4 regions of the Pseudarthrobacter scleromae genome follow, and region 1 is predicted to be linked to each of the others. Evidence: predicted binding sites of a transcription regulator. Region 1 holds the regulator's gene; each other region holds the start of a gene.
What was found. Region 1 encodes HrcA, which represses chaperone genes, less so after heat shock. Its sites were predicted from a motif close to TTNGCACTCGNNNNNNNCGAGTGCNAA; they were not measured.

Region 1 (7,158 bases):
GTTACAGCGGCCGGCACTGCGGGAGGACCCTGCAGTGCCTAGCGTTCTTCCCCTTGGCGACCCGGCGCCGTCGGACGGTCTGCTGCCCGGCCAGGCAGCCGACGGTGCGGCGGACCGGGCATTCGGGCTATATGTACACATCCCGTTCTGCGCCGTCCGCTGCGGCTACTGCGACTTCAATACCTATACCGCCACGGAGCTCGGCGGCGGCGCCTCCCAGGATGCCTATGCCGCCACCGCGGCCTCGGAAGTGTCCCTGGCAGCCAGCGTCCTTGCAGAATCCGGCCTCCCCGCGCGGCCGCTCAGCACGGTGTTTTTCGGGGGCGGCACGCCAACCCTGCTCCCAGCGGAGGACCTGGCCCTGATCCTGGGGCGCGCCATCGACCAGTGGGGGATCGAGGCGGGCGCCGAGGTCACCACGGAGGCGAACCCGGACTCCGTCACCCCGGAGTCCCTTGCCGTCCTGAAAGATGCCGGGTTCACCCGGATTTCGTTCGGCATGCAGTCCGCCGTACCGCACGTCCTCAAGGTCCTGGACCGGACCCACACGCCCAGCCGCGTGCCCCAGGTGGTGCAGTGGGCCCGGGACGCCGGCCTGGCCGTCAGCCTCGACCTCATCTACGGCACTCCGGGGGAGTCCCTGGACGATTGGCGGTACTCCCTCGAGACAGCGCTGTCCTACCAGCCGGACCACATCAGCGCCTATGCGCTGATCATCGAGGACGGGACCAAGCTCGCCGCCCAGATCCGCCGTGGTGAAGTGCCGGGGATCGACGACGACGACCACGCCGACAAGTATGAGCTCGCCGATGAACTGATCACCAAGGCAGGCCTGGGCTGGTACGAGGTCAGTAACTGGGCCCGCACGCCCGGACAGGCCTGCCGCCACAACCTCGCCTACTGGCGGGGCGACGACTGGTGGGGGATCGGACCGGGGGCGCACTCTCACGTGGGCGGGGTCCGCTGGTGGAACGTCAAACACCCCACTGCCTACGCAGGACGCCTGGCGCAGGGAGTGTCACCGGCAGCAGGGAGGGAAACCCTGGATGCGGAAACCCGGAATATGGAGCGGGTGATGCTTGAGGTCCGCCTCCACTCGGGCCTCGAGATCGCCTCCCTCGGCGCCGCAGGACGGCACGAGGTCGCCGGGCTGATCGCGGAAGGACTGGTGGACCCTGCCGCCGCTTTCGCGGGCCGGCTGGTCCTCACGCTGAAGGGCAGGCTGCTGGCTGACGCAGTGGTCCGCCGGGTCCTGCCCAACTAGCAGTTGCGGGCCCAGGGCGCCCGTGCAGGGGCCACCCCCGTAGGGTGCGAGTGCTGGGACCCGGCGGTGGGCCCACGCTGGCGAGGGCCCCGGCACGAGCTTGCGAGTGCTGGGAGCCGGCGGTGGGCCCACGCTGGCGAGGGCCCCGGCACGAGCTTGCGAGTGCTGGGAGCCGGCGGGGACTACTTAATCCAGCGGAGGTTGTACTGGTAGCGGTGCGGCTGACCCTTGTTGACATGGATGCCGGCTGCCACGGAGAAGCAGGTCAGGGCAATCCAGATGAGGGTGGCAATCACGGCAAAGATGTTGCCGACCACCGGAACGAACACCAGGATGTTCGCCACCACAGCGGCGATGGTGGGCGGCAGGCTGAAGTTCAGCGCCTCCTTTGACTCCTGCGCCGTGAAAGGGCCCCGGTCCCGGAAGATCAGGTAGATCAGCAGGGCCGGAACGCAGCCCAGGATTCCGCCGAAGTGGGCCATGGTGGCCCACTGCCGGTCTTCGCTGGCTGTCAGGGGCAGCGCATTCGCCGGAACGCCATGGTATTCCGAACGGCCCTGGCCGCCCTGGGTGTCCCTGTGATCGCGTGCGTTTTCTGCCACAGTCTGTTCCTTCTGAAAGTGCCATGGTGCTGGCTAAGAATGCATATCGGTTGCGCCGGGCTGCGCATATCGCAGGTTCCGCAGTACCAAGAATACTTGCTGGAGGCGCGGAAGCTGCCCTGGGGCTCACAGGCACAGCGGCACGGGGTGCCTGTCAGGGCACTGTCAGGAAGTCAATGACTTCCTCCACCCTCCCCAGCAGGGAGGCTTCCAGGTCCGCGTAGGTGCGGACCGCACCCAGCAGCTTCTGCCACCCAAGCCCGATGTCTTCCTTGGTGGCATGGGGCCAGCCGAACGCGGCGAGGATGCCGGTCTTCCAGTCCTGCCCGCGCGGCACCACGGGCCATTTTTCGATGCCCAGGACAGCCGGACGGATCGCCTGCCAGACGTCCACATAGGGGTGGCCTACGATCAGCACGTTCCCGGCCGCCCCCGGGGAGGCCATGACGGCGTCCGCAATGCGGGATTCCTTGGAGTCGGGCACCAGGTGGTCCACCAAAACTCCCAGGCGCCGGCCTGGTCCGGGCCTGAACTCGGCCACCGCCGCGGCAAGGTCGTCGATGCCGTGAAGGGGTTCGACGACGATGCCTTCCACCCTAAGGTCGTCTCCCCAGACCTTTTCCACCAGTTCGGCGTCGTGCTTTCCCTCCACCCAGATCCGGCTGGCCTTTGCGACCTGCGCCCGCTGGCCGGCAACCCGGACCGAACCTGAGGCTGTCCTGCCGGCGGCAGCGGCTGTCGCCTGGCGCGGCGCCGGCGGGAGCAGCTTTATGGCCTGCCCCTCGAGGAGGAAGCCGAAGCCCAGCCGGAAAGACCTGGATTTGCCGCGCCTGTCCTCCAGGGCCACTACGTGCATGCCGCCGGACTTCTCCACGCGGGTCACCGCGCCCACCCAGCCGGACTGGACATCCTCCAGCACCATTCCCCGTTCAACATGCACCTCAGGAAGTGCAGCCTTTGACGGAGCGGACATGTCCTGGGGGCCCCAGTTCTGGTACTGCATTGATTCACTCCGCCTAGCGCTCGATCACAGGTCCGGAATTTCGCCCGGAGCGGTACCAATGCTAGCAACGGGGAGAGGCATAATAGACTGTTAGCACTTGGGCATGTCGAGTGCTAAACGATGGGTGGCGCAGCGCGGGCGGCGCGGTCGCCCCAAACCCTGGATGGAGGTGGAGTGTGAGCGAGCCACGCAAACTTGAAGTACTCCGTGCCATCGTGGAGGACTACGTCCATTCCCGCGAACCCGTGGGGTCCAAAGCCCTGGTGGAGCGCCATCATCTCGGTGTGTCCAGCGCTACCATCAGGAATGACATGGCGGCCCTGGAGGAAGAGGGCCTGATCACGGCTCCGCACACCAGCGCCGGGCGGATCCCCACGGACAAGGGATACCGGCTCTTCGTGGACCAGATCTCAGCCGTCAAGCCACTCTCCCCGGCGGAACGCCGCGCCATCCAGTCCCTCCTGGAAGGATCGGATGACCTGGACGATGTCCTGGACCGGACCGTCCGGTTACTGTCCCAGCTGACCAACCAGGTTGCGGTGGTCCAGTACCCGCACTTAAGCAGGGCCCTGGTTCGGCATATCGAATTCGTCCTCCTCGCCCCGCGGAAGGTGCTGGTGGTTTTGATCGCCAACAGCGGCAAGGTGGAGCAGCGCGTTATCGACGTCGGCCAGGACCTGGGGGACGACGCCCTGGCGGGCCTCAGGGCCCGGTTCCTCGGATCGCTTGCCGGAACTCCGCTGAGCCAGCTCGCCCAGTCCCTGCCCGCCGTGGTGGCCACAGCCGCCCCGGGGCAAAGGCAGGCCGCCCAGGCCCTCGCTATCGGCCTGGAAGCCCTGGCGCAGAGCAGCCGCGAGGAACGCATGGTTATGGCGGGCACCGCCAACCTGGCGAGGTCCAACGTGGACTTCCCGCTCAGCATCGGCCCGGTGCTGGAGGCCCTTGAGGAGCAGGTGGTCATGCTCCGACTGCTGAGCGAGATGGCGCAGGACCACCGCGGGATGGCTGTCAGCATTGGCCGCGAGATTCCCTATGACGGACTTGCCGAGGCATCGGTTGTGGCCACCGGCTATGGCCCCGACAGCGCAGCAAAGATCGGCATCCTGGGACCAACACGGATGGACTACCCCACCACCATGGCCGCCGTCAGGGCTGTTGCCCGCTACCTTTCCCGGATTTTGGGCCCCTGAGGTCCAGCCCGGGCCACCGGATACCCACAGCATTTCCAGCAGTCCAACTGCAGGCAGTACAACAAGGAAGAGATACGAACTTTGAGCAGCCACTACGACGTCCTTGGAGTCTCACCGGAGGCCACGGGAGAAGAGATCAAGAAGGCCTACCGCAAGCTGGCACGCACCCTGCACCCGGACGTCAACCCGGGTGAGGACGCGTCGGACCGCTTCAAGGCAGTGACCCACGCCTACGAAGTCCTGTCGGATCCGCAGAAACGCCGGGTGTACGACACCACGGGCAACGAAAACGGGACGGACAACGGCTTCGGCGGCGGCGGATACGCCGGCCAGGGTTTCGCCTTCCAGGATATTTTCGACACCTTCTTTGGTGCCGGGGGTTCTACCGGCCCGGCCTCCCGCGTGCGGCGCGGGCAGGACGCCCTCATCAGCGTCCGGATCGAACTCCGCGACGCTGTCTTCGGTGTGAACAAGAAGCTCGACGTGGACACCGCCGTCACGTGCCCAACCTGCGAGGGTTCCTGCTGCCAGCCCGGCAGCCATCCTGAGCGCTGCGACATCTGCGGCGGCAGCGGCCAGGTCCAGCGCGCCGTCCGTTCCATCCTGGGACAGGTCATGACCGCAGCACCGTGCGGAACCTGCGAGGGCTTCGGCACGGTCATCAAGGACCCGTGCAACGAGTGCAGCGGCCAGGGACGCATCCGGAGCCGCCGTTCGCTGACCATCAAGGTTCCCGCCGGTGTAGCCACCGGAACACGGATCCAGCTTTCCGGCCAGGGCGAGGCAGGCCCGGCAGGCGGACCTTCCGGTGACCTGTACGTTGAGATCCGCGTGAACAACGACGCCACTTATGTGCGCGACAGCGACGATCTCCACGCCACCTTGCACATCCCGATGACGGCGGCTGCCCTGGGCACCGAAGTGAGCCTGGAAACGTTCGACGGGCCACAGGAAATCGACGTCAAGCCCGGGACCCAGTCCGGCGAGATCATCACTCTTCGTGGACTTGGGGTGACCCACCTGCGCGGTTACGGCCGCGGCGACCTCAAGGTCCACCTCCAGGTTGAGACGCCCGCCAAGCTTGATGCCGCCCAGGAAGAGCTCCTGCGGCAGCTGGCCAAGATGCGCGGTGAGCAGATCACCGAGGGCAAGCTTGCAGCCAGCGGCGGCATGTTCGCCAAGCTCCGGGACAGGCTCGGTAACCTGTAGCAGTGAGCAACCCTGTCTTTTTCACTCCGTCCGGGTCCCTTGACCACATGACGGCGGGGCAGGCCTTTGTCCTCGAAGGGACCGAGGCGCGGCACGCCGTCACGGTCAAGCGCCTCGCCCCGGGTGAGCCCGTCGACATCGTTGACGGCGCCGGGACGCGGATGAGCGGACGGGTGCTTGCGGCGTCACCCGCAGGCCTCGAGGTGGAGTGCGCCTCCGTGGCTGTTGAGGAGCGGCCGGCCACGAGGCTGGTGCTGGTGCAGGCCCTGGCCAAGGGCGACCGGGATGAACTCGCCATTGAAACGGCCACTGAACTCGGGATTGACGCCGTTATACCCTGGCAGTCCGAACGGTCCATCGTGCGGTGGAAGGGCGACCGCGCCGCGAAGGCCCACGCGAAGTGGCAGTCGGTGGTGACGGCGGCAGCCAAGCAGGCGCGCCGCGCGTGGGTCCCCGAGGTGCGGCCCGCCGTCGACACCGCCGCGCTGGCCGCCCTCGTGGAGGCCGCGGGGCTGGCGGTCATCCTCCATGAGGACGCCGTGCGCCCCCTGCGCACCGTACTGGAATCCTGGCGGGAAGCGGACGGAACGGAACCGCGCGAGGTGCTGCTGATCGTTGGGCCGGAAGGCGGCATCAGCCCCAGGGAAGTCACCAGGCTCTGCGGAAAGGGCGCCGTCACCGCCCTGCTGGGGCACCATGTCCTGCGCTCATCAACCGCCGGACCGGCCGCCGTCGTGCTTGCCAGCGATGTCCTGGGCCGCTGGACCGCACCCTCGCCCTGAATGTCGCGGCCGGGCCCAACCGGCAGGCTACCGGACGTTGAAGGCCCGCGAGTCCTCATTCTGGTCCGGCTGATCGCCGGTGCCGGCCTGGGCCACCTTCAACTCGTAGTCTCCGGCCGGCAGCGTGAGGGCAAGCGTAAACAGTCCTGCCTGGCCCGGCTCAACGGCCGCCGTCGTTTCCCCAGTCAGGAACGGGACCTTGGTGCCGTCCTCCTCCGCCCGCAGGATCTGCCAGCGGAGCTTGCCCCCGGAAAGGGTGCTGCGGCCGGTGATCTTGACGCTCCCTGCGGCAACCTCTGTGTTCTCCTGCGGATCAATGATCCAGACAGGGGCCACCATGCCGGCGGCCCTCGTCATAAGGTCACCCAGCTGGATATGGCCGAAAGCAACGTAGTCCGTGTGGCCGTCCACAAGGATCCGCACGCGGATTTGCTGCCCGGAATCGATAAGCCCTGAACTGGCGGCAGCGGCGGTGGCCGTATACACAAGCTGCTGGACAGCGCGGCCGGCCATGTCGGCGTCAAGGTTGCTGTTGAAGGCGTCCTCGGACACGTCCACGGTGATGACGTCCTTGCCGGAGATGGACGTGGCCAGCTTGCCGGGATTCTGCCAGGGGGTGAAGAAATCCGGGTCCAGGGGTTTGTCCGACATCATGGCCCGCAAGGCCCGTGTCACCGGATTTTCCTGTTCAGGCACATCCCTGAATTCCCGGTAAAGGAAGATGCTGCTGTTGCTCCGGCCGATCCAGTAGACCGGCGCTTTGTTGGACGACTGCGTGGTTTCGAGCGGCGCGCTCGTGGAAGGCGCCGAGCCGGCGGCAGCAGGTCCGGAGCCCAGGGCGGTGGTGGGGGAGGGATCAGGCTCGGCCAGGCAGCCCGTCAGGAGCGGAGCCGCCATCAGAATCACTGCCAGGACGCCAGGGCGCACAATGCCGCCACGTCGTCCTGCCCTGCGGGGCGCAGCAGATTCCGGCACGTTTGTTGCCTGTCCTTTCATGAATGGCGGGCCGCTCCCCAAGCGGCGGTCCCAGCAGTGGCTGGATTTCCAGCATGGCACAGGGCCCGGAGCGGAAAGGCCGGATACGGGCCTCCGGACGGAACTGCAACGG
Region 2 (7,158 bases), on a different contig from region 1:
GGACCAGGGCGCGGCGGACGATGCCCACGGCAGCAGCGGCGTCGCCTTCGAGTGCCTTGACGGAGGGGTCCTCATCCAGTGCCTTCAGGGCGTGGATCAGGGCCGAACCACCGCCGGCAACGATGCCTTCTTCAAGGGCAGCGCGGGTGGAGGACACAGCGTCCTCGATGCGGTGCTTCTTTTCCTTGAGCTCAACCTCGGTGGCGGCGCCAACCTTGATGACACCAATGCCGCCGGCCAGCTTGGCCAGGCGCTCCTGGAGCTTTTCACGGTCCCAGTCGGAATCGGTGCGGGTCAGCTCGGCGCGGAGCTGGGCTACGCGTGCTGCCACGTCTTCGGCCGAACCTGCGCCGTCAACGATGGTGGTGTTGTCCTTGGTGACCGTGATGCGGCGGGCGGTACCCAGCACCTCAAGGCCAACGGTGTCCAGGCTCAGGCCCAGTTCCGGGGAAACAACCTGTGCACCGGTGAGGGTGGCGATGTCCTGCAGCATGGCCTTGCGGCGGTCGCCGAAGCCCGGAGCCTTGACGGCAACAACGTTCAGGGTGCCGCGGATGCGGTTGACGATCAGCGTGGACAGGGCCTCGCCGTCAACGTCTTCGGCGATGATGAAGAGCGGCTTGGAGCTCTGCAGCGCCTTCTCAAGCAGCGGCAGGAATTCCTGGATGTTGGAGATCTTGCCCTGGTTGATCAGGATGAGGGCGTCCTCAAGGACTGCTTCCTGGCGTTCCGCGTCGGTGACGAAGTACGGGGACAGGTAGCCCTTGTCGAACTGCATGCCCTCGGTCAGGACCAGTTCGGTCTGCGTGGTGGAGGATTCCTCGATGGTGATCACACCATCCTTGCCAACCTTGCCGAAGGCCTCGGCGAGAAGTTCGCCAACCTCGTCGCTCTGGGCGGAAATCGCTGCAACGTTGGCCACCTGGGTGCCTTCAACGGGGCGGGCGTTCTCGAGCAGGCGGGCAGCGACGGCTTCAACGGAAACCTCGATGCCGCGCTTGATCTGGCCGGGGGCGGCGCCTGCCGCTACGTTGCGCAGGCCTTCCTTGACCAGCGCCTGCGCCAGGACGGTTGCGGTGGTGGTGCCGTCACCGGCAACATCGTTGGTCTTGGTGGCTACTTCCTTGGCCAGCTGCGCGCCAAGGTTCTCGTAGGGGTCGTCCAGTTCCACTTCGCGGGCGATGGTGACGCCGTCGTTCGTGATGGTGGGAGCGCCCCACTTCTTGTCCAGGACGACGTTGCGGCCGCGGGGGCCGAGCGTCACCTTGACGGTGTTGGCGAGCTTATCGATGCCGGCTTCAAGAGACCGGCGGGCAGCGTCGTTAAACGCAAGCTGCTTTGCCATGGTTTTGTCCTTTCAAGACAGAACCCCGCGCAGCTGACCAGCAGAGAGCATGACCAGCGGCACGGGGATCCGGAGAGTTACTTTACGACGATCGCCAGGACGTCGCGGGCGGAGAGCACGAGGTACTCGGTGCCGCCGGTCTTGACTTCAGTTCCGCCGTACTTGGAGTAGATGACGACGTCGCCAACGGCTACGTCGACGGGAACGCGGTTGCCGTCTTCGAAGCGGCCGGGGCCTACTGCAACAACTTCGCCTTCCTGCGGCTTCTCCTGTGCGGAGTCCGGGATCACCAGGCCGGAAGCCGTGGTCTGCTCGGCTTCGAGCGGGCGGACAACAATACGATCCTCAAGAGGCTTAATAGAGACCGACACTCGGACCTCTCCTTCTTCGTCAGCAAATTCGTGGACTGGAAAGCTTTCCGCCGTGGCTGGCAAACCGTCGTCGCGGTGCCGGCAGCAGCCTGGCTGGCAGCTCTTCATGTATTAGCACCCTCCTAGGGAGAGTGCTAATACAGACTGTATGCAAGGGTTAGCACTCGGTCAAGGCGAGTGCCAGAGTTTCGTCATGGGCGGAACACGGGGACGTGTAGATTTGCCGGGTGCGAGCCGCTGTTTACCTGATTCTTGCCACCCTCTTCTGGGCGGGAAACTTTGTTGTGGGACAGGCGGCCATGCAGACCATGCAGCCGCTCCAGCTGACGTTCTGGCGGTGGGCCCTGGCGGCTGTGCCGCTGCTGGTCCTGGCGCAGCTGGTGGAAAAACCGGACTGGCGCGCCGTCCTGCGCCACTGGCCGGCGCTGCTGGTCCTGAGCTGCCTGGGCATGAGCGCCTACACCCTGCTGCTGTACAGCGCGCTGGGGCACACCTCGGCCCTGAACGCTTCCCTGGTGACTGCTGCAAACCCTGCCCTGATCACGGTCCTGGCCGTGGTCCTGCTCCGGGACAGGCCGCGCCCGCTGGGTTGGGCAGGGATTGCGCTGGGCCTCTGCGGAGTCCTGCTGGTCCTTACCGGAGGCGACCTGCAGCGGCTGCTGACCTTCTCGATCAATGCCGGCGAGCTGCTGATCGTCGCGGCCATCACGGTGTGGGGCTTCTACACGATCACCGCCCGCAGGCTGTCCGTCCCGGCGATCACGTCCACCGCCGTGCAGGTGGCCATGGCGGCTGTTGTCCTGGTCCCCTTTGCAATGGCCACGGGGGCCGGGCTGCCGGCCACGGCCTCCGAAGGCTGGTCCCTGGCCTACATCGTCCTCTTCCCTTCGCTGGGTTCCTACCTGCTGTGGAACCTGGCGCTCAAACGCACCACCGCTGCAAACGCCGGGAACTACCTCAACCTCATCGCCGTGTTTACCGCCATCATCACGGTCGCACTGGGCCAGCCCGTCACGGTCCCCCAGGTCCTGGGCGGCATCCTGGTTATTTCAGGGGTCCTGCTGACCAGTACCGGCGGCACAGCACCTCAGCGGCCCAGGTCCTCGAAGTCGACGTCCTCGCCGCCGTCGCCCTCTCCGGCCGAGTTCCGCCCGCGGTAAAGCAGCACCGCGGCAGCCGCGGCCGTCATGAGCGATACAACCAGGAAGAAGATGCTGCCCGCGCGGGCTCCGGTGTACAGCCCGCGGATGTCCTGGGCCTCCTGCGTGTCGTCCTGGATGCTGCTGCCGCCCACCGAATAGACGGTGGCGTTGAAGGCATCCAGGAAGAAGATGATCACCAGAAGCGCGGTGCACACCACGGCAACCACGGCGCTGACAATCAGTGCCGGGCGGGCGAACCGCGCCAGGCCCCCGGGGTGGTGCTGGCGGGACTGCGGGGTACCTGCACTGTCTTTCATGGCTTCAACACTATCGGCCCGCCGGCATGCCGCTCCTCCACTAGGCTGGAACCCATGGCTCAAGCTCCCCAGGACCAGATTGCACCACTGCTCACCCCGGAAGGCTGGGAGCTTCTGGCGTCCCTGGGCCCTTACCAGGAGGAGAAATCCTTCGAGCTGAACTCGGCCCTCCGCAAGGCCGGCCACTCCCCTGAACTGGTCTCCGCCGTCCTGACCCAGTCCAGGCTCCGCACCAGGGCGGCCGCAAAGTTCGGCGAGTTTGCCCGCAGCATGCTGTTCACCCGGGCCGGACTGGAACAGGCAACCCGGCTCAACGTTGCCGCACGCCACGCCCAGCGGTTCGCGGAGGCCGGAATCAGCCACGTTGCAGACCTGGGCTGCGGGCTGGCGGCGGACTCCCTGGCGCTGGCGTCCATGGACATCAACGTCACCGCCGTGGAGATGGACGAGACCACGGCAGCCTGCGCCACCGTCAACCTGATCCCGTTCCCCAACGCCACCGTGGTCCATGCGGACGCCACGGCAGTGCCGCTGGACGGGGTCGACGGCGTCTGGCTGGACCCGGCGCGCCGTGTCACTTCCACGTCGGGCACCAAGCGGATCTGGGACCCCGAGGCTTTTTCCCCGCCCTTGTCCTTCGTTGAGGACCTGGCGGCCTCCGGCCTGGCCGTGGGGGTCAAGATGGGGCCGGGCATGCCGCACGATTCCGTTCCGGCAAGCTGCGAAGCGCAGTGGGTCTCCGTGGCCGGGGATGTGACGGAGGTGGCGCTGTGGTTCAACGCAGTGCGCCGGCCGGGAGTCCGCCGGGCTGCGCTGGTGCTCGGCGCCCAGGGGGCGGCTGAGCTGACCAGCGGAGAAGACTTCGGCGCCGGTCCTGCCGCTCCGGTGGGCCCGGTGGAGGGCTACCTCTACGAACCCGACGGCGCGGTGATCCGCGCCGGGCTGGTGGCGGACATCGCGCTGCAGCTTGGCGGACACCTGGTGGATGAGCACATCGCCTATGTGTGCGCGCCGGAGCTGGTGGATACACCGTTTGCGCGCGCCTACAAGGTCCTGGAGGTCATGCCCTACAACGTCAAGGCGCTCAAGGCCTGGGTGAAGGACAACGGCATCGGCGTGCTGGACATCAAGAAGCGCGGCACCGCCGTCACGCCCGAGGAGCTCCGCAAGCAGCTCCTCCCCGGGGGAAAGAGCGCAGCCGGCAAGAACGCCGGAATCAAAACAGCCACCCTGGTCCTGACCCGCATCGGGGAGGACCGGGTGGCCATCGTGGTGGAGCCGGCGCAGGGCGCTGCCCGAGAAGAAACTGCTACTGGGCCCGCATGAACTCCTCGGCGGCACGCACCTGCTCAGCGGTGGGCCGCACGCCGGTGTAGAGCACGAACTGCTCAAGGGCCTGGATGGTGGCCACTTCCGCACCGGTGATCACCGGCTTTCCCGCGGCCCGCGCGGCCTTGATCAGCGGGGTTTCGGCCGGCAGCGCCACGACGTCGAAAACCACCCGGGCGGCGCCGATGGCCTCCTGCGGGAAGGCGAGCGCGTCAGCTTCCGCCCCGCCTGCCTTACCCCCTGCCATACCGATAGGCGTCACGTTAATGATCAAGTCCGCCGTCCCGCCGTCGAGCGCTTCCTGCCACCTGAAGCCGTACTGGTCCGCGAGCGCACGCCCGGCAACCTCGTTCCGGGCGATGACCGTGACATCCGCGAAGCCGGCGTCGCGGAGCGCGGCAACGGTGGCCTTGGCCATGCCGCCCGCTCCCTGGACCAGGACCGAATAGCTGGTGGGCACCTTATTGGTGGCCAGGAGCTGCTCGATCGCGGTGTAGTCGGTGTTGTACGCCTTCAAGCGCCCGTCCGTGTTCACAATGGTGTTGACGGAGTCGATGGCCTTGGCCGAGGGGTCCATCTCGTCCACCAGCGCAATCACATCCTCCTTGTACGGCATGGAGATGGCGCAGCCGCGGATGCCCAGGCCGCGAACGCCCGCAATGGCCTGTTCCAGGTTCGTGGGGGCGAACGCCTTGTAGATCCAGTTGAGGTTCAGCTGCTCGTACAGGTGGTTGTGGAAACGGGTCCCGTTGTTGCTGGGCCGCGCCGAGAGCGAGATGCAGAGGGTCATGTCTTTATTAAGAATGGGCACCCGACCATTAAACGGGATTCCCAACCAGGTAGCAGCAGATGTCGGTATAGGGGTCCAAACGGACATCTGCTGCTACCTAGTTGGGATCAGGGGCAGCCGGTTCCCGCCGGGAAGTTTCCGACGGCGGCCGGCAGCTTACCCGGTGCGCCCGCCTTCCCCGCCAGGACAGCGGCGAGGGCATCGAAGGCGCCGTCGCTCCGCCCATAAAGGGCCACCTTCACCGGCGCCGTCGAGTCCCGCAGCGGCCAGGGAGCATCCAGTGCCACGGCAATGTCCCCTCCCGCACCCCGGCCGCCGTAGCCGATCAGGCTGACCAGAGGTCCGGAGCCTAAGGCCAGCCCCGCCCTGGCTGCGGCTGCCTCGAAGCGTGCCCTGTCCGCCGGCGAGCCGCCGTGCACCCGTACCGCGCCGGGAACCAGCGGGCCGGTGCAGGGTCCGGAGAGCATGGTGACCGCTGAGGCGGAGACGTGGGCTGACAGGGCTCCGCCGCTGCCTGCCGGGGCGCCGGCTGCCGCGGCTGTCCGGCCGTGCCAGGCCATCATGGTGGCCACTCGGCGGGCTGCCTCGTCCAGCCGCTCCGGGGGCAGGGCGCCGGAGGACACAGCCTGGACGATCGCGGCGTGGGCCTGGGCTACGTCGGCGGGCATCAGCAGGAGGTCCGCGCCGGCGGCGAGGGCCATCACCGCGGCGGCGCCGCCGGGGTACTGCTTGGTCACGGCGCCCATGTTCAGGGCATCCGTCACCGCCACCCCCTTGAACCCGAGCCCCCGCAGTGCCGCGTAGGCAGGGCCGGAGAGTGACGCCGGGACGCCGGGTTCCAGCGCCGGGACCGCAATGTGCCCGGTCATCACCATCGGAGATCCGGCGTCGATGGCGGCCCGGAACGGCCTCCAGTCGCGGGCGCCGAGCTCCGCCACCGTGGAGGGCTGCGCCGGGAGGTTGTGGTGGGAGTCGACCGTCACGGAGCCGTGCCCCGGAAAGTGCTTCACGGCCGGCAGCACCCCCGCGGCGAGCATTCCCTGCGAGAACGCCACGCCGAGCGCGGCGGCAGCGTCGGGGTCCGCGGACATGGACCTGGCGCCAATGGTGGGATCGGCGGGCCCGATGGTGACGTCGGTGCCGGGAGCGAAATCCAGGTTGAACCCGAGGGGTACCAGTTCCGCGGCCAGGCCCTGCCCCGCTTCCCGGGCCAGCGGCACGCTGCCGGCTGCGCCGTAGCTCATGGGGGTGGGCCATTCGGTCAGGGGCAGGCCCAGCCGGGCAACCTGGCCGCCTTCCTGGTCCACCGCGATGATCCCGGGCCACGGCCGTCCCCCGGCGGCGGCAGCCAACCGCTGGTTGATGGCAGCCATGCCCTGCACGTCCATCCTGCCCTGGGCGTCAAGGGGAACGTTGTCGCCCATGATGATGGACCCGGCAAGGTGCAGCCGCTCGATGGCCGCTGCGTGGGCCTCCACCTCCTTGCCCTTGAAGAAGGGAAGGAGGACCTGGCCGGCCTTCTCCTCGGTGCTCATCGCCGCCACCGCCGCAGCTGCCGCGTCCTGGTCGCGCTGTTGGGGCCCCCAGCCCAGTGGCCGGGTACCCGGATCAGGCGACGGGGAAGGTGTGGCGGGCGCCGTCGTCGTATGTGGCGTGGGGGTGGCAGAGGGGGCAGATGGGGCCGACGACGACGGGGCAGGGCCCGGCGCTGCCGTGCAGGACGCCAGGGCTACTGCGGCAGAGGCTGCCGCGATGAAGGGGAGGGATGTGTGAAGACTGTCACGCAGGGGTCGGAACAAGGCCATCAATACGATGCTACCCCTGCACTAGACTTGAACCACCCGTTCGCCTGCCGGCAGCAGAC
Region 3 (7,158 bases), on a different contig from region 1:
GAGTCCACTACCGGGAGCAGCATCAAGATGCTTCGGGCACCCAGCCTCGACGGTTCGTCGGCTGAGAACGGGATGTACTACAAGCCCACCATGTTCTGGTCTGCCTCATCACGCTCCAAGCACCCGGAAGCCGCTTCCACCTTCATCAACTACCTGGCCAACAGCCCGGAGGCCGGGGCCATCCTGATGACGGACCGCGGCGTGCCCACCAACACGGACATCGTTGAGAGCATTACGCCGTCCCTGAAGCCTGCCGACACCACAGTGGTGGGCTTCCTGAAGGACATCGCACCCGATATCAAGGAGGCGCCGCCGGTCCCGCCGGTGGGCGCGGGCAGCGTACAGAACGTCATCAAGCGCTACACCGATGAGGTGCTCTATGACCGCCTCACGCCCCAGGCGGCCGCTGACGCGTTCAAGAAGGAAGTTGAAGGAATGCTGGCCAGCGCCAAGTAGTCACAACCTGCGGTAGACACGAATGTGGCCCCCTCCGGAGAGGGGGCCACATTCGTGTTTAGCGGGACAGGTCCCGGCAGGAGTGGCTAGAAGCCGCCCATTCCGCCCATTCCACCCATGTCGTCGCCGCCGGCAGGAGCAGCGTTCTTCTCCGGCTTGTCAGCAACAACTGCCTCGGTGGTGAGGAAGAGGCCAGCGATGGAAGCCGCGTTCTGCAGGGCAGAGCGGGTCACCTTGACGGGGTCGTTGACGCCGGCGGCCAGCAGGTCGACATACTCGCCGGTGGCTGCGTTCAGGCCGTGGCCGGCGGGGAGGCCGCGGACCTTGTCCACCACGACACCGGGCTCGAGGCCGGCGTTGAAGGCGATCTGCTTCAGCGGGGCGTCGATGGCAACGCGGACAATGTTCGCACCGGTTGCTTCGTCGCCGGACAGCTGCAGGTTGGCGAATGCCTTGGCGCCGGCCTGGATGAGGGCCACGCCGCCACCGGCGACGATGCCTTCCTCAACGGCAGCCTTGGCGTTGCGCACGGCGTCTTCGATGCGGTGCTTGCGCTCCTTGAGCTCAACTTCCGTTGCGGCACCGGCCTTGATGACTGCAACGCCGCCGGCCAGCTTGGCCAGGCGCTCCTGCAGCTTCTCGCGGTCGTAGTCGGAGTCGGAGTTTTCGATCTCGGCGCGGATCTGCGAAACGCGGCCGGCGATCTGGTCGGCGTCGCCGGCACCCTCGACAATGGTGGTCTCGTCCTTGGTGACAACAACCTTGCGTGCCTGGCCCAGGAGTTCCAGGCCGGCGTTTTCCAGCTTCAGGCCGACTTCCTCGGAGATGACCTGGCCGCCGGTGAGGACGGCGATGTCGGCAAGCTGTGCCTTGCGGCGGTCGCCGAAGCCCGGAGCCTTGACGGCGACGGACTTGAAGGTGCCGCGGATCTTGTTGACGATCAGGGTGGCCAGGGCCTCACCCTCGATGTCCTCAGCGATGATCAGCAGCGGCTTGTTGGACTGCATGACCTTTTCCAGGACAGCAACCAGTTCCTTGACGTTGGAGATCTTGGAGTTGACGATCAGGATGTACGGATCCTCGAGGACCGTTTCCTGGCGCTCAGCGTCGGTGACGAAGTAGGCCGAGATGTAGCCCTTGTCGAAGCGCATGCCTTCGGTGAGCTCAAGCTCCAGGCCGAAGGTGTTGGACTCCTCGACCGTGATGACGCCTTCCTTGCCCACCTTGTCCAGGGCTTCGGCGATGAGTGCACCGATTTCCTCGTCGCCGGCGGAGATGGACGCCGTGGCGGCGATCTCTTCCTTGGTTTCGATCTCCTTGGCGGAGTTCAGAAGTTCGGCGGTGACGGCCTCAACGGCCTTCTCGATGCCGCGCTTGAGGGACAGCGGGTCGGCGCCGGCAGCAACGTTGCGCAGGCCTTCCTTCACCAGTGCCTGTGCCAGCACGGTTGCTGTGGTGGTGCCGTCGCCGGCGACGTCGTCCGTCTTCTTGGCAACTTCCTTGACCAGCTCGGCGCCGATCTTCTCGTAAGGATCGTCCAGCTCGATCTCCTTGGCGATGGAAACACCATCGTTGGTGATCGTGGGGGCGCCCCACTTCTTTTCGAGGACGACGTTGCGTCCACGCGGGCCGAGGGTGACCTTAACGGCGTCGGCGAGGATGTTCAGGCCCCGCTCAAGGCCGCGGCGTGCCTCTTCATCAAATGCAATGATCTTGGCCATAACGGCAGTAGTCCTTTCGGGACAGTCGTTAAGAATGAACCTTCGCTGCAGTGCCCGCGACGGACGACCCGTTGCCGGCGGCCTCTGTATGCCTTCGGGTGTGGGTCTCACTCCAGTTAGGTGTTTCTTCGCTCTTCGACCGATGCCGGCGCCGGCGGCCGGAGCCACGCTTTGCTTAGCAGTCGGTACGTCAGAGTGCTAACTCAATAATTAGCACTCCCCACGTGAGAGTGCAAGCGAATAACCGGCGGAAAGCACCCTGGCGGGCACGTCTTCGCCGAGGGCGATCAGCCGGCGGCGCGGCCTGCCGTTTCGACGCCGGTGGCCGCCGGAATGTTGTCGGCGCCATATGTGAACACCGTGAAGGCGGCCGAGGTGATGTCACCGTTGGCATCGAAGGCGATGGGGCCCGATTCGCCGTCGTAATTGATGTCCGCACCGGAAGCCTTGCCTGCCAGGCAGTCTTTGTAGCTGGGGCAGGGCGCCGTTCCAGCCGGGCCTGTTCCGTCAGCAGTCCCGCCTGATACCGGTATCAGGCTTGCGGCGATTGAACGCCCGGAGTCGTCCTCGGCCCTGGCCGCTGCGAGCGCGGCAAGGGTCACGGCGTCGTACGTCTCCGCCGCGAAGGACACATCCTTCAGGGCCGGATCGATGCCCAGCAGTCTTTCCTGGAACCCTGCCGAGGGAAGCTGCCCCGGAACGACCGCACGTGCACCGTCCAGGGCTCTGGTTCCCAGTTTGGAGCCGTACCGGCTGAAGGCGCCGTCGCTCAGGATAAGCCTTGAGCCTGCAAGGGCGGCGTTGTTCAGCTCAGCCAGGGCGCCCTGTGCGCCGTCACGGGCCACCAGGATGACGGCGTCGGGTTGCGCCTCGCGGATTGCGGCAGCCGCAGATCCAGCTTCACCCGGTGTGAAGCCAACCGCGGCCAGTACGTCCAGGCCAGACTGTTCAGCGGACGCGGAGACGGCAGCGGAGACATCGCTGCCGTAGGAGCCTTCCTGGTACACCACGGAGATGGTGGTAGCGCCGGCGTCCTTGGCGAGCTTGGCCAGCACGGGTCCCTGCGCGACGTCGGCGGCGGCCGTCCGGAAGTAGTATCCGCCGCTGGCAATACTGCTGAGCCCGGCCGCGGTATTGGCAGGTGAAATCAGTGGCGTCCGCGCCCTGGAGAGGATATCGACAGCTGCGGAGGCGTGGCTGGAGTCGGTGGGGCCGATGACCACATCCGCTTTGGCCTGCACCAGGGACTGCGCCTGGGACGCTGTGTCCTGGCCTGATTCAACGGGCAGGAGTTCCACCGGCCGGCCCTTGTGCCCGCCGGCAGCGTTGATTTCCTGGACGGCGAGCTTGGCGGCTGCCAGCTGGGGACCGTTCAGGAAGCTGTTGTCACCGGTGTTGTCCAGGATGAGGCCCACCCGCAGCGTGCCGTCACCGGAGGCCTCCGCCGCCTCCGTGCGCGCGTTTCCGGTCACCCCAGAGCAGCCTGTCAGGGCCAGCGTGCCGCAAAGGGCTGCGGCGAAGAACGGACGGTTGGGTGCAGCGGGTGGAAACGGATGCTTCACTCGGCCGGCCGGACGCTTTCGGCCTGCGGGCCTTTCTCGCCTTCGCCGACCTCGAGTTCCACGCGCTGGCCTTCGTCCAGTGCGCGGTAGCCCTCGCCCTGGATGGCGGACCAGTGGACAAAGACGTCGTCCCCGGAGCCGTCAACGGTAATGAAGCCGTAGCCCTTTTCCGCGTTGAACCATTTGACGGTTCCTCGTGCCATGATGACCACTCTTTCCGTTAGGTCCGGGATGCTGCGCCGGTGCCGCCGTGGCTCGAGGCCCGGAACTCACTTTAGCCAATGGACGCCGGCAGCGCCGGGGCACAGCATGGCCGGGCGGAAACGTTATTCAGGCGTAATCCCCGGCCCTGACGTGGGCACGCGTGGCGGAACGCGTCCTGTTGGAGAACCCGGCCTACCGGTATCCGGGGCCGAGCACCACCACCAGGGGAACCTGGAATTCGGTGCTCTCCACCACGGTGGGGACTCCCAGGAGTTCCCCGAGGGCCTGCGCGTTGGCCTCCTGTGCCGCCCCCGCGTAGAAGATGATGGAACCCTGCTGGGGCGCCCCTGCCCAGTTGCCTACCTGCCCCAGGGTCCACCCGTCGGACTGCACGGTGCCGCCCACCCGGCTGGCCAGCCCGGCAGTTCCGGCAGCGTTGTAGACCGCCACTGCCTGGGCCTTGTCCACTGTTGCGGCCGGAGCAGTGCTCGGGGGGCTGGATGGGGTCCCGTTCCCCGCGGTGCCGGCCGGTTCGGGGGAAAACGACGGCTCCGGCTCGGTGGAGGGGACGTCCGCCGTCTCAGGCGTAGCGGATGGAGTCGAACCGGTTTCGGCCAGCGGCGCTGCTTCCAGGCTCGACGACGCCTGGGTTGCCGGACCGTCGAATCCCAGCTTGGGCAGGATCAGGAAGGAAACCACGCCGATGGCCAGCGCAACAATCCCCGCAGTCAGGATGGGCCAGAGACGGACCCGTGCCGGAGCGGAGGCTGTGCGGTGTACACCTTGTCGCGACGCGGTCTCCGGGACCTTGTCGAATTCATCGCGGGCGTATTTGGTCATGGGAAAGAGACATCCTTGTGTGTAGCTGCTGAGGACTCAGCGTGAGCGTCTTATGCGTCGGACCCCAGGCGGCGTGCAGTGCGTGCACGGTGACGCGACGTACGTAGTCTACGCAATCTCTTGACCAGCATGGGGTCGTGCGCCAGCGCATCCTCGGTGTCGATCAGGGCGTTGAGGAGCTGGTAATAGTGCGTGGCGGACAGATCGAACAGTTCCCGGATGGCCTGTTCCTTGGCGCCGGCATACTTCCACCACTGCCGCTCCAGTGCGAGCATCTGCTGGTCCCGCTCGCTCAGCGGCGACTCCCGCAGCGTGAAATCCGCCAGCAGGGTGTTCCGTTGTTCCTGCGCCGGCAGGTGCTCCCGAGCTGGCTCCGCCACGGCGCACTCTCCTTAGCTGGTTACGTAAATGTCTGACCCCCATGCTACGGACGAACAACACCATTGTCATTTGCGCATAGCCCTGCCGCACACGCCGAACGGTACAGCCGGCGCCTCCCGCCGCCTGCAAGAATGGACTGATGTTTGAATCGGACGCCTTGTTTGAGCTGGAGCAGGAACCGGCAGGCAGCACCGGCTTCGCCGATCTGGCGCAGCTGCCGCTGGCGGAGCTGATGGCGCCCGACTGGGCCGCCGCACTCTCGGACGTGGACGCGGAACTTCGCGCCGTTCTTCGCTTCGCAGCCGGCGAGGTGGCGGCCGGGCACCAGGTCCTGCCGGCGCCGTCGAACGTCCTGCGGGCCTTCCGCCAGCCCCTCGCGGAGGTGAAGGTGCTGGTTGTGGGACAGGACCCTTACCCCACGCCGGGACACGCCGTCGGACTGTCCTTTGCCGTTGACCCGCACGTCCGGCCCATTCCCAGGAGCCTCGCGAACATCTACCGGGAGCTGGAGGCTGACCTGGGAATCCCGCCGAGGGTGCATGGTGACCTCTCCGCGTGGGGCGGGCAGGGGGTGCTGCTGCTGAACCGCGTGATGACGGTACGGGCGGGATCTGCAGGATCCCACCGGAGGAAGGGCTGGGAAGACATTACGACGGCGGCCGTCGAGGCGCTGGGCGCGCGGCGGGCACCGGACGGGTCGCCCTTGCCGTTGGTCGCGGTTTTGTGGGGAAAGGACGCCGAGAGCGTGCGCACGCTGCTGCCCGGGGTCCCGGCAGTGTCCAGCGCGCACCCCAGCCCCTTGTCCGCTTCACGGGGTTTCTTTGGCTCCCGCCCGTTCAGCCGTGTCAACGCGCTCCTGCGTGAGCAGGGGGCCGCGGATGTAACCTGGGAGCTTCCGGCGGTGCCCTAGCTTAGGCTTGCCTTATGAGCATTGTTCCCGCCTCCACCAGCGCCAGCAAGAAAAGCCGCCCCCAGGTCAACCTCACGGTGGTGCGCCGGGAACAGCTGGCGCCGCAAATGGTCCGGATTGTCGCGGGCGGTGACGGTTTCGCCGATTTCGTCAACAACGGCTTTGTTGACCGGTACGTCAAGATCGTCTTTCCGCAGCCGGGTGTCCAGTACCCCTCACCCCTCGATCTGTGGAGCATCCGGGAGACCATGCCTCGGGAACAATGGCCTTTCACGCGCACATACACCCTCCGCTGGGTGGATACCGCGGCCCGGGAACTTGCCATCGACTTTGTGGTCCACGGCGATGAGGGGCTGGCCGGGCCGTGGGCGGCCAGGGCCCAGCCGGGCGACACCCTGACTTTCACCGGCCCGGGTGGAGCGTACAACCCGAATCCCGAAGCTGACTGGTACCTGTTCGCCGGAGACGAGGCCGCCCTGCCCGCCATCGCCGCCTGCATTGAATCCCTGCCTGCGGAAGCGGCCGGCGTCGCGTTCCTCGAGGTCGATTCCGACGCCGACATCCAGCCAATTGCCGCCCCGGCCGGGCTGGAACTGCACTGGCTCTTCCGCCACGGTGTCCCCGCCGGCGAAAGCAACCTCCTGGTGCAGGCCGTTGCGGACGCTGACTGGCCCGCCGGCAGGGTGGACGTTTTTGCCCACGGCGAGCGGGGGTACATGAAGGCGCTCCGGGATGTCCTTTTCGTCCAGCGCGGCCTGGAACGCAAGCAGGTTTCCCTGTCCGGCTACTGGGCCAAGGGCCGCGTTGAGGACGTTTTCCAGGCGGAGAAGAAGTTGCCCGTAGGACAGATCTAGGCAGCCAGGCCTGGTCAGCGGCGGCGGGCCCGCCGGCGCTCGTTGCTGGCCAGGCTGCGGGTCAGTGGCCTGGCAAGGGTATCTCCCAGCACGATCCCCCCGGCAGTTCCCAGGACGATGGCACCGGCGTTGAGCATCCCGCCGGCGCCGAGCAGGATCTCGGCTTCCTCGATGGTCAGTACGTACATGGAGCGGAAAATGGTGAGGCCGGGCAGCAGGATCAGTGCCGC
Region 4 (7,158 bases), on a different contig from region 1:
CTCAAGCGTGCGGCGGAGCTGGGCAGCTTCAGCAAGGCCTCCACCACCAGCCCCTGGCATGGCGCCCGGCTGCTGACGCGGAAGGAGACCGAGGAAGCCCAGGATCTGGTCCGCTCCGTGGAGAAGAGCCTGCCCGCCCTCCGCGACCGCATGAAGGCAGTTGCCGAACACGCCGAAATCCGGCTCGGCGCCTCCTTCGCCGAGTGGGGCGAGCAGCTCGAGCTCCTGGTGGCGGTACGCGGAAGCCTGGACAAGTTCACCCCGGACATCTTCGACCGTCCGGTCACCGACCTCATTTCCGCCACCGCGCCCTCATCCTGGCGCAAGGAACGCGGCATCGACATGACGTCCATGCAGCGCTCAAGGCTGCGCAGGGTGGCGAAGGAGTACGTCAGGCCCGGAGTCCACATCGCCGACCTTCACACCTCGCTGCTCCTGGTCCAGGAGCAGCGGGCACTGTGGGCAGGCTATGCCACCACCCAGCGGCATCCCGCCGTTCCGTCGGGGCTCGCCGAAATGAACGCCATGTACAGGTCCCTGGACAGCGACCTTGCCCGCCTGGGGGAGGCCCTCCGGCACACGGCGGCCGGCGGCTCGCTCGCCACGGTCCGGTACGAAGAGCTGATGGAGCGCCTCGAACGGCTGGTGGCGGACACGGACACACTGAAGACACTTCCGGAGCGCACGCTGCTGGTGGAGAACATGCGTGAGCACGGCCTGGGCGAGCTCCTGGCCGACCTCGCGGAGCGGGAAGTTCCGGCCGGCTCGGTTGCCGCCGAGCTTGAACTCGCGTGGTGGCAGTCGGCGCTCGAGGCAATGATCAGCGGCGACGACTACCTGGCAATGTCCGACGGCGACGCCCTCCGCAGGCTGGAGGCCGAGTACCGCCTGGCTGACAACGCCCACATCGCCAGCGGTGCCGCGCGCCTTCGCTGGGACCTCGCAGAGCGCTGGCGCAGTGCCCTCGCCACCCATCCGCGCCAGGCGGATCTCCTTCGGAGCCTGCTCAAGGATGGCCGGGTATCCCTGCCGTCGCTCACGGCCCAGGCGCCGGAACTGATCGGCACGCTGGTCCCGGTCTGGTCCGTCAGCCCCTACCTGATGACCGGCCTGCTGCCGGCGGAGCAGCACTTCGACGCGGTGGTCATCCTGGACGCGGAAGCGACGTCCCTCCAGGCTGTGCTGCCGTCCGTTGCCCGGGCCAAACAGGTCATCGCGTTCGGTGACGCGCGGATCGCCAGCCCCCGGACTTTCACGGTGGGAGTGGAAAGGCTCGCACCCGGAGAGTCAGCGCACCACCGCGTGGACAGTGCTTTTAGCGCACTGTCGCAGGTGCTTCCTGTGTGGAGGCTCAACTTCGTCTACCGTGCGGTGGACGAGGACCTTGTGCTGCAGCTCAGCAAGAATTTTTACGACGGCGGCCTGCGGCGGCTGCCGGAAGGCCAGTCCGCCACCGGGCTGGACCGTTCCCTCCTCGTTGAGTACCTTCCGGACGGAACCGGGTTGCCGAGCGCCGACCACGAAGGCGTCGAATCCGTGGTGGCGGAAGTCAACCGCGTTGTCCAGCTGGTCTTCGAGCACGCACGGCTCCGCCCGCGTACGTCCCTGGCCGTGGTCACGGCCAGCCTCCGCCATGCGGCCCGGATCGGGGAGTCCATCCGGCTGCAGCTGCCCAACTACCCTGGCCTGGCCGGGTTCTTCGGCGCCGGCCCCGAGTCCTTCCGGGTGGTTGACCTGGAACGGGCGCAGGGACTGGTGCGCGATCACGTCATCTTCTCGCCCGGTTTTGGCCGCACCCCGCACGGCCGCGCCCTGCACAACTTCGGGCCGCTTTCCGCCGAGGGCGGCCGTGAGAAGTTTGCCCTGGCCATGACGCGGGCACGCCGGTCCTTGCACGTCCTTACCTGTTTCCGGCCCGAGGACCTGGACCACACCCGGCTGAGCCACGGCGCCGTGGACTTGTACTCCCTGCTGGACCGTGAAATTGCGGGGAATACTGATCTCGGAACTCCTGCATCACGGGCTGCGGCCAGCGAGCAGGCGCTGGGGGCAGATCCCCTGGTTGCCGACCTCGGGGACCGCCTGCGCGCCCGCGGCGCACGGGTGTGGCACCAGTATGACGGCGCCATCGACGTGGTTGCCGCCGCTGATCCCCTCAGCACCATGGGTCAGGAGCACGCGGACCTGCCGTGGCCGGTTGCGATTGAATCGGACGGCACGGAGCAGTACCGGACCATGAGTGTGCGGGAGCGGAGCCGGCTGCGCCCGCAGCTGCTGGAGCGCCTGGGATGGCGCTACATGCCGCTGTGGACCATCGAGGTGTTCACCGATCCCTCCGCCTGCGCCGACAGGATTGCCGGGTACCTGGGACTCGAGAAGATGGCCCTTTCCGGGCGTGCCGCCGCGTCCGTCGCCTTCCTGGACGACGATGTGGACCAGGCGCTCAACGGGATCGACGCCGAAAGCCAGGGCGAGCGGGAACGGCTGGCCATGGCTGATGCTGGCCAGGGCGACTCCGGGCCAGCCCCTGAAAGCCGGCCCGCTGCGCTGAGCGATGATCCCACAAAGGCCGAAGACCAGGACAGCAAGGAGGCGGGCACCATGCCCCAGGACCGCGAAGAAGACAACGCTCCAGACGCCGGGCAGCCCGCCGAAACTGATGCCGGACAGGACCAGGACGGAACACCCGGCACCGGGCCCAACAGTTCTGCGCTGCCCGCGGGGCCGGCCGTGCCCAACAAGGCCTCCGAGGACGACCCCCGCGCGTGGGGCGACCGGGAAGACGACGACCACGACGCCTGGCTGAAGGAGCAGAAACCGCCGCACTGGGGCTGAGGTCTTCACGGCCCCACCAGCACGAAGAACAGCTTGCCCTGGGTGGAGGCGCCTGCGAGCCGGGCTGCCTGTTCCGCGGTGGCGGCCACGACTATCAGGCCGTCTGTCTCGGCAGTACCCAGCCACTGTCCAGTCTGGCCGCCTTGGCCGGAGGTCCACAGCACGGGCACGCCGGAGGCCAGGATCTGGGGCGGGTCCTGCTGGTCGAAGCCGTTGGCCGAGGTGAGGACCACGTCCACCAGCTGCCCCGGGGAGACCAGCTGGATGGACGACGGATCGGCCATGCGTAGGGGTACGGCAGCGGATCCCGGGGGAGTGCCAGCCAGGAGGCCTGGACCGACAAGCTGGGCATCCGTGAGCAGCTGACCCTTGCGAAGGGGCGCCGCGAGCTGCTTGCCTGCCGCCTCACCCGGCTCCTTGAGGAATCCGCTGGCCATCATGCCGGGCGGAACCTGTGCAGCGGCGAGGTCTGCCTCCGATAGTGCGGCGCCGGCGGGGAGATCCCTCGCGGCGGTCAGCGCCGTCACCGTGTAGACCGGGGCGGGGGTGAGCTGGTGCACTGTGATGGCGGCCGCGACGCAGAGCAGCAACGCGACAACGAGGCGCCTGTTGCGGCTCAGCCAGCCCGCGAAGCGCGCGGGAGGACGCCTGCCTGTAACGCGGCCGGAGCCGCGGACCCTGCCAGGGCGTCGCCGCAGCCGCGGTTTCCGGAAGAGTCCGGGATGTGGCGCGCTTGAGGTGTTCCGGCTGGACTGGCGGTATGAAGGCATGTGCCTACGCTAGGGGCGGCGCAAAGAGATGCGGCAGTGCCCTGAGCGGGTATGTGGACAACCTTGCCCAACCGCCAGGCGGGCTTTGAGTCGAGGACCGTGCGTCAGCTGGCAGCGGCGGGGGCCGAAGCGGCCGGCGCGGGTGCCGGTGCCGCGGCAGGAGCGGCGGGAGCAGCCGAAACCGTGCTGCCCTTGGCGTCCCGGGAGTCCGTGCGGTAGAAGCCGGAACCCTTGAAGACGACACCCACGCTGTTGAACTTCTTGCGCAGGGCACCCTGGCACTCGGGGCAGGACGTCAGAGAGCTGTCCGAGAACGACTGGACGATGTCAAAGGCATGGCCGCAATCCTTGCAGGCGTAAGCATACGTTGGCACTGGTGCTCCTCCTCTTGGGCAAAACGAGAGGTCCCGGACTGCCGCTTGTTAATCCAACTGGATGTCCCATTAGCAGTCACAGGGCCTGAGTGCCAATTCTAGCATTCCCCTGCGCCCGGATATTGCGGTCAGGCGGCGTTCGCCAGGTCCCTGAACCCGGAAGGAAGCACGACGCCAGGCACGGGACGGTCGAATTCCTCCACCGGAATCGCGCCGGCGGGCAGTAATTCCCCGTCATAAAGAACTGCGGCAAGGGGAATATGCTTCCCGGCGGACGCAAGGTGGCCCAGGAACTTGTCATAGTAGCCGCCGCCCTGGCCGATCCTGCTGCCTGCGAGATCGACGGCCGTGGCAGGGATGAACAGCGCAGCGGCTTGGCCGGCAATCTCAATCTCGTGCCGGGTCCCGACCGGTTCCAGGATCGGGGCGAACCTGCTGCGTGCCAGCTCAATGCCCGGCGCCCAGAAGACCCATCCCAGTTCACGCCCTGGTTCGCAGACGGGAAGCAGAACCCTGTGGCCGTCGTCGTGCAGTGCTGCAATCAGCGGCAGCGTGGGCGGTTCCGCGCCGACGCCCAGGTAGACGCACACCGTGGCCTCCTCTGCCGGCATCACCGAAGCCGCCCACGCCGCGCCATGCTTGGCCAGGGCGGTTCCGGCCTCCTCCCGTTCCAGGGATGTCATCGCAGCCCTTCGGCGGCGGTGGGCAGCACGGATCAGGTCCTTGGCTGCTTTCGTTTCCTCAAGCGTCATGTGTCTCCTCCATACTGCCGCGCGCCGGCGGCCGGTTATCCGTGTGGTAAATCCGTCGGGTGCCTGCAGGGGCCGCTGGCTCCGTTGTTTACTGAATGCTTGACGCTGACGTTAGATTAGTCCGGTGACTACCAGTAACCCGAGAGTTCGCAAAGCCGTCATTCCTGCCGCCGGACTCGGTACCAGGTTCCTGCCGGCAACCAAGGCGATGCCCAAGGAAATGCTCCCCGTCGTGGACAAGCCTGCCATCCAGTACGTGGTTGAGGAAGCCGTGAACGTCGGCCTCCACGACCTCCTCATGATCACCGGGCGCAACAAACGGGCACTGGAAGACCACTTCGACCGCGTGCCGTCCCTCGAATCCACCCTTGAGGGCAAGGGGGACACCGAGAAACTCGCATCCGTCCAGGCCGCCAGCAAGCTGGGCGATATCCACTACGTCCGGCAGGGAGACCCGCACGGACTGGGCCACGCCGTGCTGCGCGCGAAGCAGCACGTTGGTAATGAAGCCTTTGCCGTGCTGCTGGGCGATGACCTCATCGATGCCCGGGACGAACTGCTGGGCACCATGATCGACGTGCAGGCGGAAACGGGAGGGTCCGTCATCGCGCTCATCGAAGTGGAACCGTCCGAGATCAGCGCCTACGGCTGCGCTGACGTCCAGCCGATCGACGGCGAATCCTACGTTCGCGTCAACCGCCTGGTGGAGAAGCCAAGCACCGAAGAGGCGCCGTCCAACCTTGCGCTGATCGGCCGCTACGTCCTCCACCCTGCCGTCTTTGAGGTCTTGGAACGCACCGCCCCCGGGCGCGGAGACGAAATCCAGCTGACGGACGCCCTCCAGGAACTGGCGACCGGCGAAGGCGAGGGATACGGAGTGTACGGCGTTGTGTTCCGTGGGCGCCGCTACGACACCGGGGACAAGCTCAGCTATCTCAAGGCCTGCGTTCAGCTCGCCATTGACAGCGAGGACCTGGGGCCGGGCTTGCGGGAGTGGCTGCCGGGGTTCACCGCCGGCCTGTCCAAGTAGCGCCGTGCGCGCTGGTCCAATTTGGCCCGTAACCCTGGAGTGCGGGGATCTGGTCCTGCGGCCCATCCGGTACCGGGACAAGAAGGAGTGGACTGAGGTCAGGTCCCGCAACAGTGAGTGGCTTGCTCCGTGGGAAGCTTCCAACCCGGATCCTGCCGGAGGCCTCCCGGACTACCGGCAAATGGTCCGGTCATTGAAGACGCAGGCAGCGCAGGCTACTGCATTGCCTTTCGTTATCACCGAGCGGATTCCCACCGCCGGGAGCCCCGCCATTATTGGCCAGTTGACCGTTTCATCGATCGTGTGGGGATCAGCGATGATGGCGACCCTTGGCTACTGGGTGGACCGGGGCCGGGCAGGCCATGGCATTGCACCCACTGCCGTGGCCATGGTTACGGACCACTGCTTCCGGACACTTGGCCTGCACCGGATGGAAATCAACATCAGGCCGGAGAACGGACCAAGCCTCCGCGTGGTGGAAAAGCTGGGCTTCCGGGACGAGGGATACCGGCCCCGCTACCTGCACATCAACGGGGAGTGGGCTGACCACCGGTCGTTCGCGTTGACCGCGGAAGAGGTCCCGGACGGGCTGCTCCGGCCCTGGCTCGCCTCACGGCCGTCATAAATCCATTGATTTGCCGGCTGCGCCACGACACACCGCAGCTAATGCTGCCGCAGCGGACAGGATGCTCATACGGTTTTGAGTGTGGACTTCCCCCTTAGCAGCTCAGTGATCCTTGTGGTTGCCGTCGTGCTCTGGATTGTGTGGGTTGCGCCCTACGTCCTCCGGAACCGCAGGCACCAGTTCCAGCCCGCCGGCGATTTCGCGGCGGAGCCCGCAGCAGATGAAACACCGGAACCGCCAGCCGCTTTGGTATTGAACGTCGCCGCCCAGCAGGAGAAAGCCATGGACACCAGGAAGAGTGCCGGACCCGCGACCGCCACTGCCGGCTCCCCAACCGGGGGTACGTCCCGGATTCGCTACGGCCGCACCGGCATTGCCCTGGTTGGGCTGCTGTCGCTGGTCACCGCGTTCGTTTCCGGTGTGCTTTTGCTCTTCGGGCTGGGCGCTCCTGTCCTTCCCCTGACGTGCCTGGCGCTCACCGCCGGGTCCGTTATCCTCCTGCGCTGGCTGGCCGTTCGGGACAGGAGGGCAAAGGTCAACGCAGCCTTCCGGGCCGCCATGACCGCACCGGCCCGGCAGCCCAAACCCGCTGCCAGCCTCCCGCCACGGCCGGAAGCGGCTCCGGCGAAGCAGGACAACCCCCTTTTCGACGCCGAGGCGCACGAGCCCAGGATTAGGCCGCTGACTGCCATGGAACTGCGTGAGGCCGCCCTTGCTGTGGCGGTTGCCGCGGGCGATTCAAGCGCGGCATCTGCCGGCTCCGCGGCCAGTG

Region 2: groES (co-chaperone GroES) is a predicted target of HrcA. The motif match lies at 1,874-1,900, and genes of this name have one in related genera.
Region 3: groL (chaperonin GroEL) is a predicted target of HrcA. The motif match lies at 2,353-2,379, and genes of this name have one in related genera.
Region 4: IEX33_RS03045 (FmdB family zinc ribbon protein) is a predicted target of HrcA. The motif match lies at 4,049-4,075, and genes of this name have one in related genera.

The regions. Positions count from the first base shown of each region.
Region 1 is NZ_BMKV01000003.1:280,503-287,660, forward strand. It holds gene hemW (radical SAM family heme chaperone HemW) at 35-1,264, shown strand; gene IEX33_RS09400 (DUF4870 domain-containing protein) at 1,447-1,866, opposite strand; gene IEX33_RS09405 (DUF3097 family protein) at 2,021-2,869, opposite strand; gene hrcA (heat-inducible transcriptional repressor HrcA) at 3,046-4,059, shown strand; gene dnaJ (molecular chaperone DnaJ) at 4,141-5,268, shown strand; gene IEX33_RS09420 (16S rRNA (uracil(1498)-N(3))-methyltransferase) at 5,271-6,050, shown strand; gene IEX33_RS09425 (GerMN domain-containing protein) at 6,078-7,025, opposite strand.
Region 2 is NZ_BMKV01000001.1:609,358-616,515, reverse strand. It holds gene groL (chaperonin GroEL) at 1-1,345, opposite strand, end outside; gene groES (co-chaperone GroES) at 1,423-1,716, opposite strand; gene IEX33_RS02945 (DMT family transporter) at 1,944-2,876, shown strand; gene IEX33_RS02940 (hypothetical protein) at 2,804-3,175, opposite strand; gene IEX33_RS02935 (class I SAM-dependent methyltransferase) at 3,230-4,501, shown strand; gene IEX33_RS02930 (shikimate 5-dehydrogenase) at 4,485-5,294, opposite strand; gene IEX33_RS02925 (glycoside hydrolase family 3 N-terminal domain-containing protein) at 5,402-6,829, opposite strand.
Region 3 is NZ_BMKV01000009.1:30,005-37,162, reverse strand. It holds gene IEX33_RS18190 (ABC transporter substrate-binding protein) at 1-456, shown strand, start outside; gene groL (chaperonin GroEL) at 543-2,177, opposite strand; gene IEX33_RS18180 (ABC transporter substrate-binding protein) at 2,465-3,739, opposite strand; gene IEX33_RS18175 (cold-shock protein) at 3,736-3,942, opposite strand; gene IEX33_RS18170 (LytR C-terminal domain-containing protein) at 4,136-4,783, opposite strand; gene IEX33_RS18165 (DUF3263 domain-containing protein) at 4,834-5,163, opposite strand; gene IEX33_RS18160 (uracil-DNA glycosylase) at 5,304-6,074, shown strand; gene IEX33_RS18155 (siderophore-interacting protein) at 6,089-6,928, shown strand; gene IEX33_RS18150 (threonine/serine exporter family protein) at 6,943-7,158, opposite strand, start outside.
Region 4 is NZ_BMKV01000001.1:637,118-644,275, forward strand. It holds gene IEX33_RS03035 (DUF4011 domain-containing protein) at 1-2,835, shown strand, start outside; gene cpaB (Flp pilus assembly protein CpaB) at 2,841-3,605, opposite strand; gene IEX33_RS03045 (FmdB family zinc ribbon protein) at 3,710-3,979, opposite strand; gene IEX33_RS03050 (5-formyltetrahydrofolate cyclo-ligase) at 4,108-4,731, opposite strand; gene galU (UTP--glucose-1-phosphate uridylyltransferase GalU) at 4,856-5,761, shown strand; gene IEX33_RS03060 (GNAT family N-acetyltransferase) at 5,766-6,386, shown strand; gene IEX33_RS03065 (hypothetical protein) at 6,468-7,158, shown strand, end outside.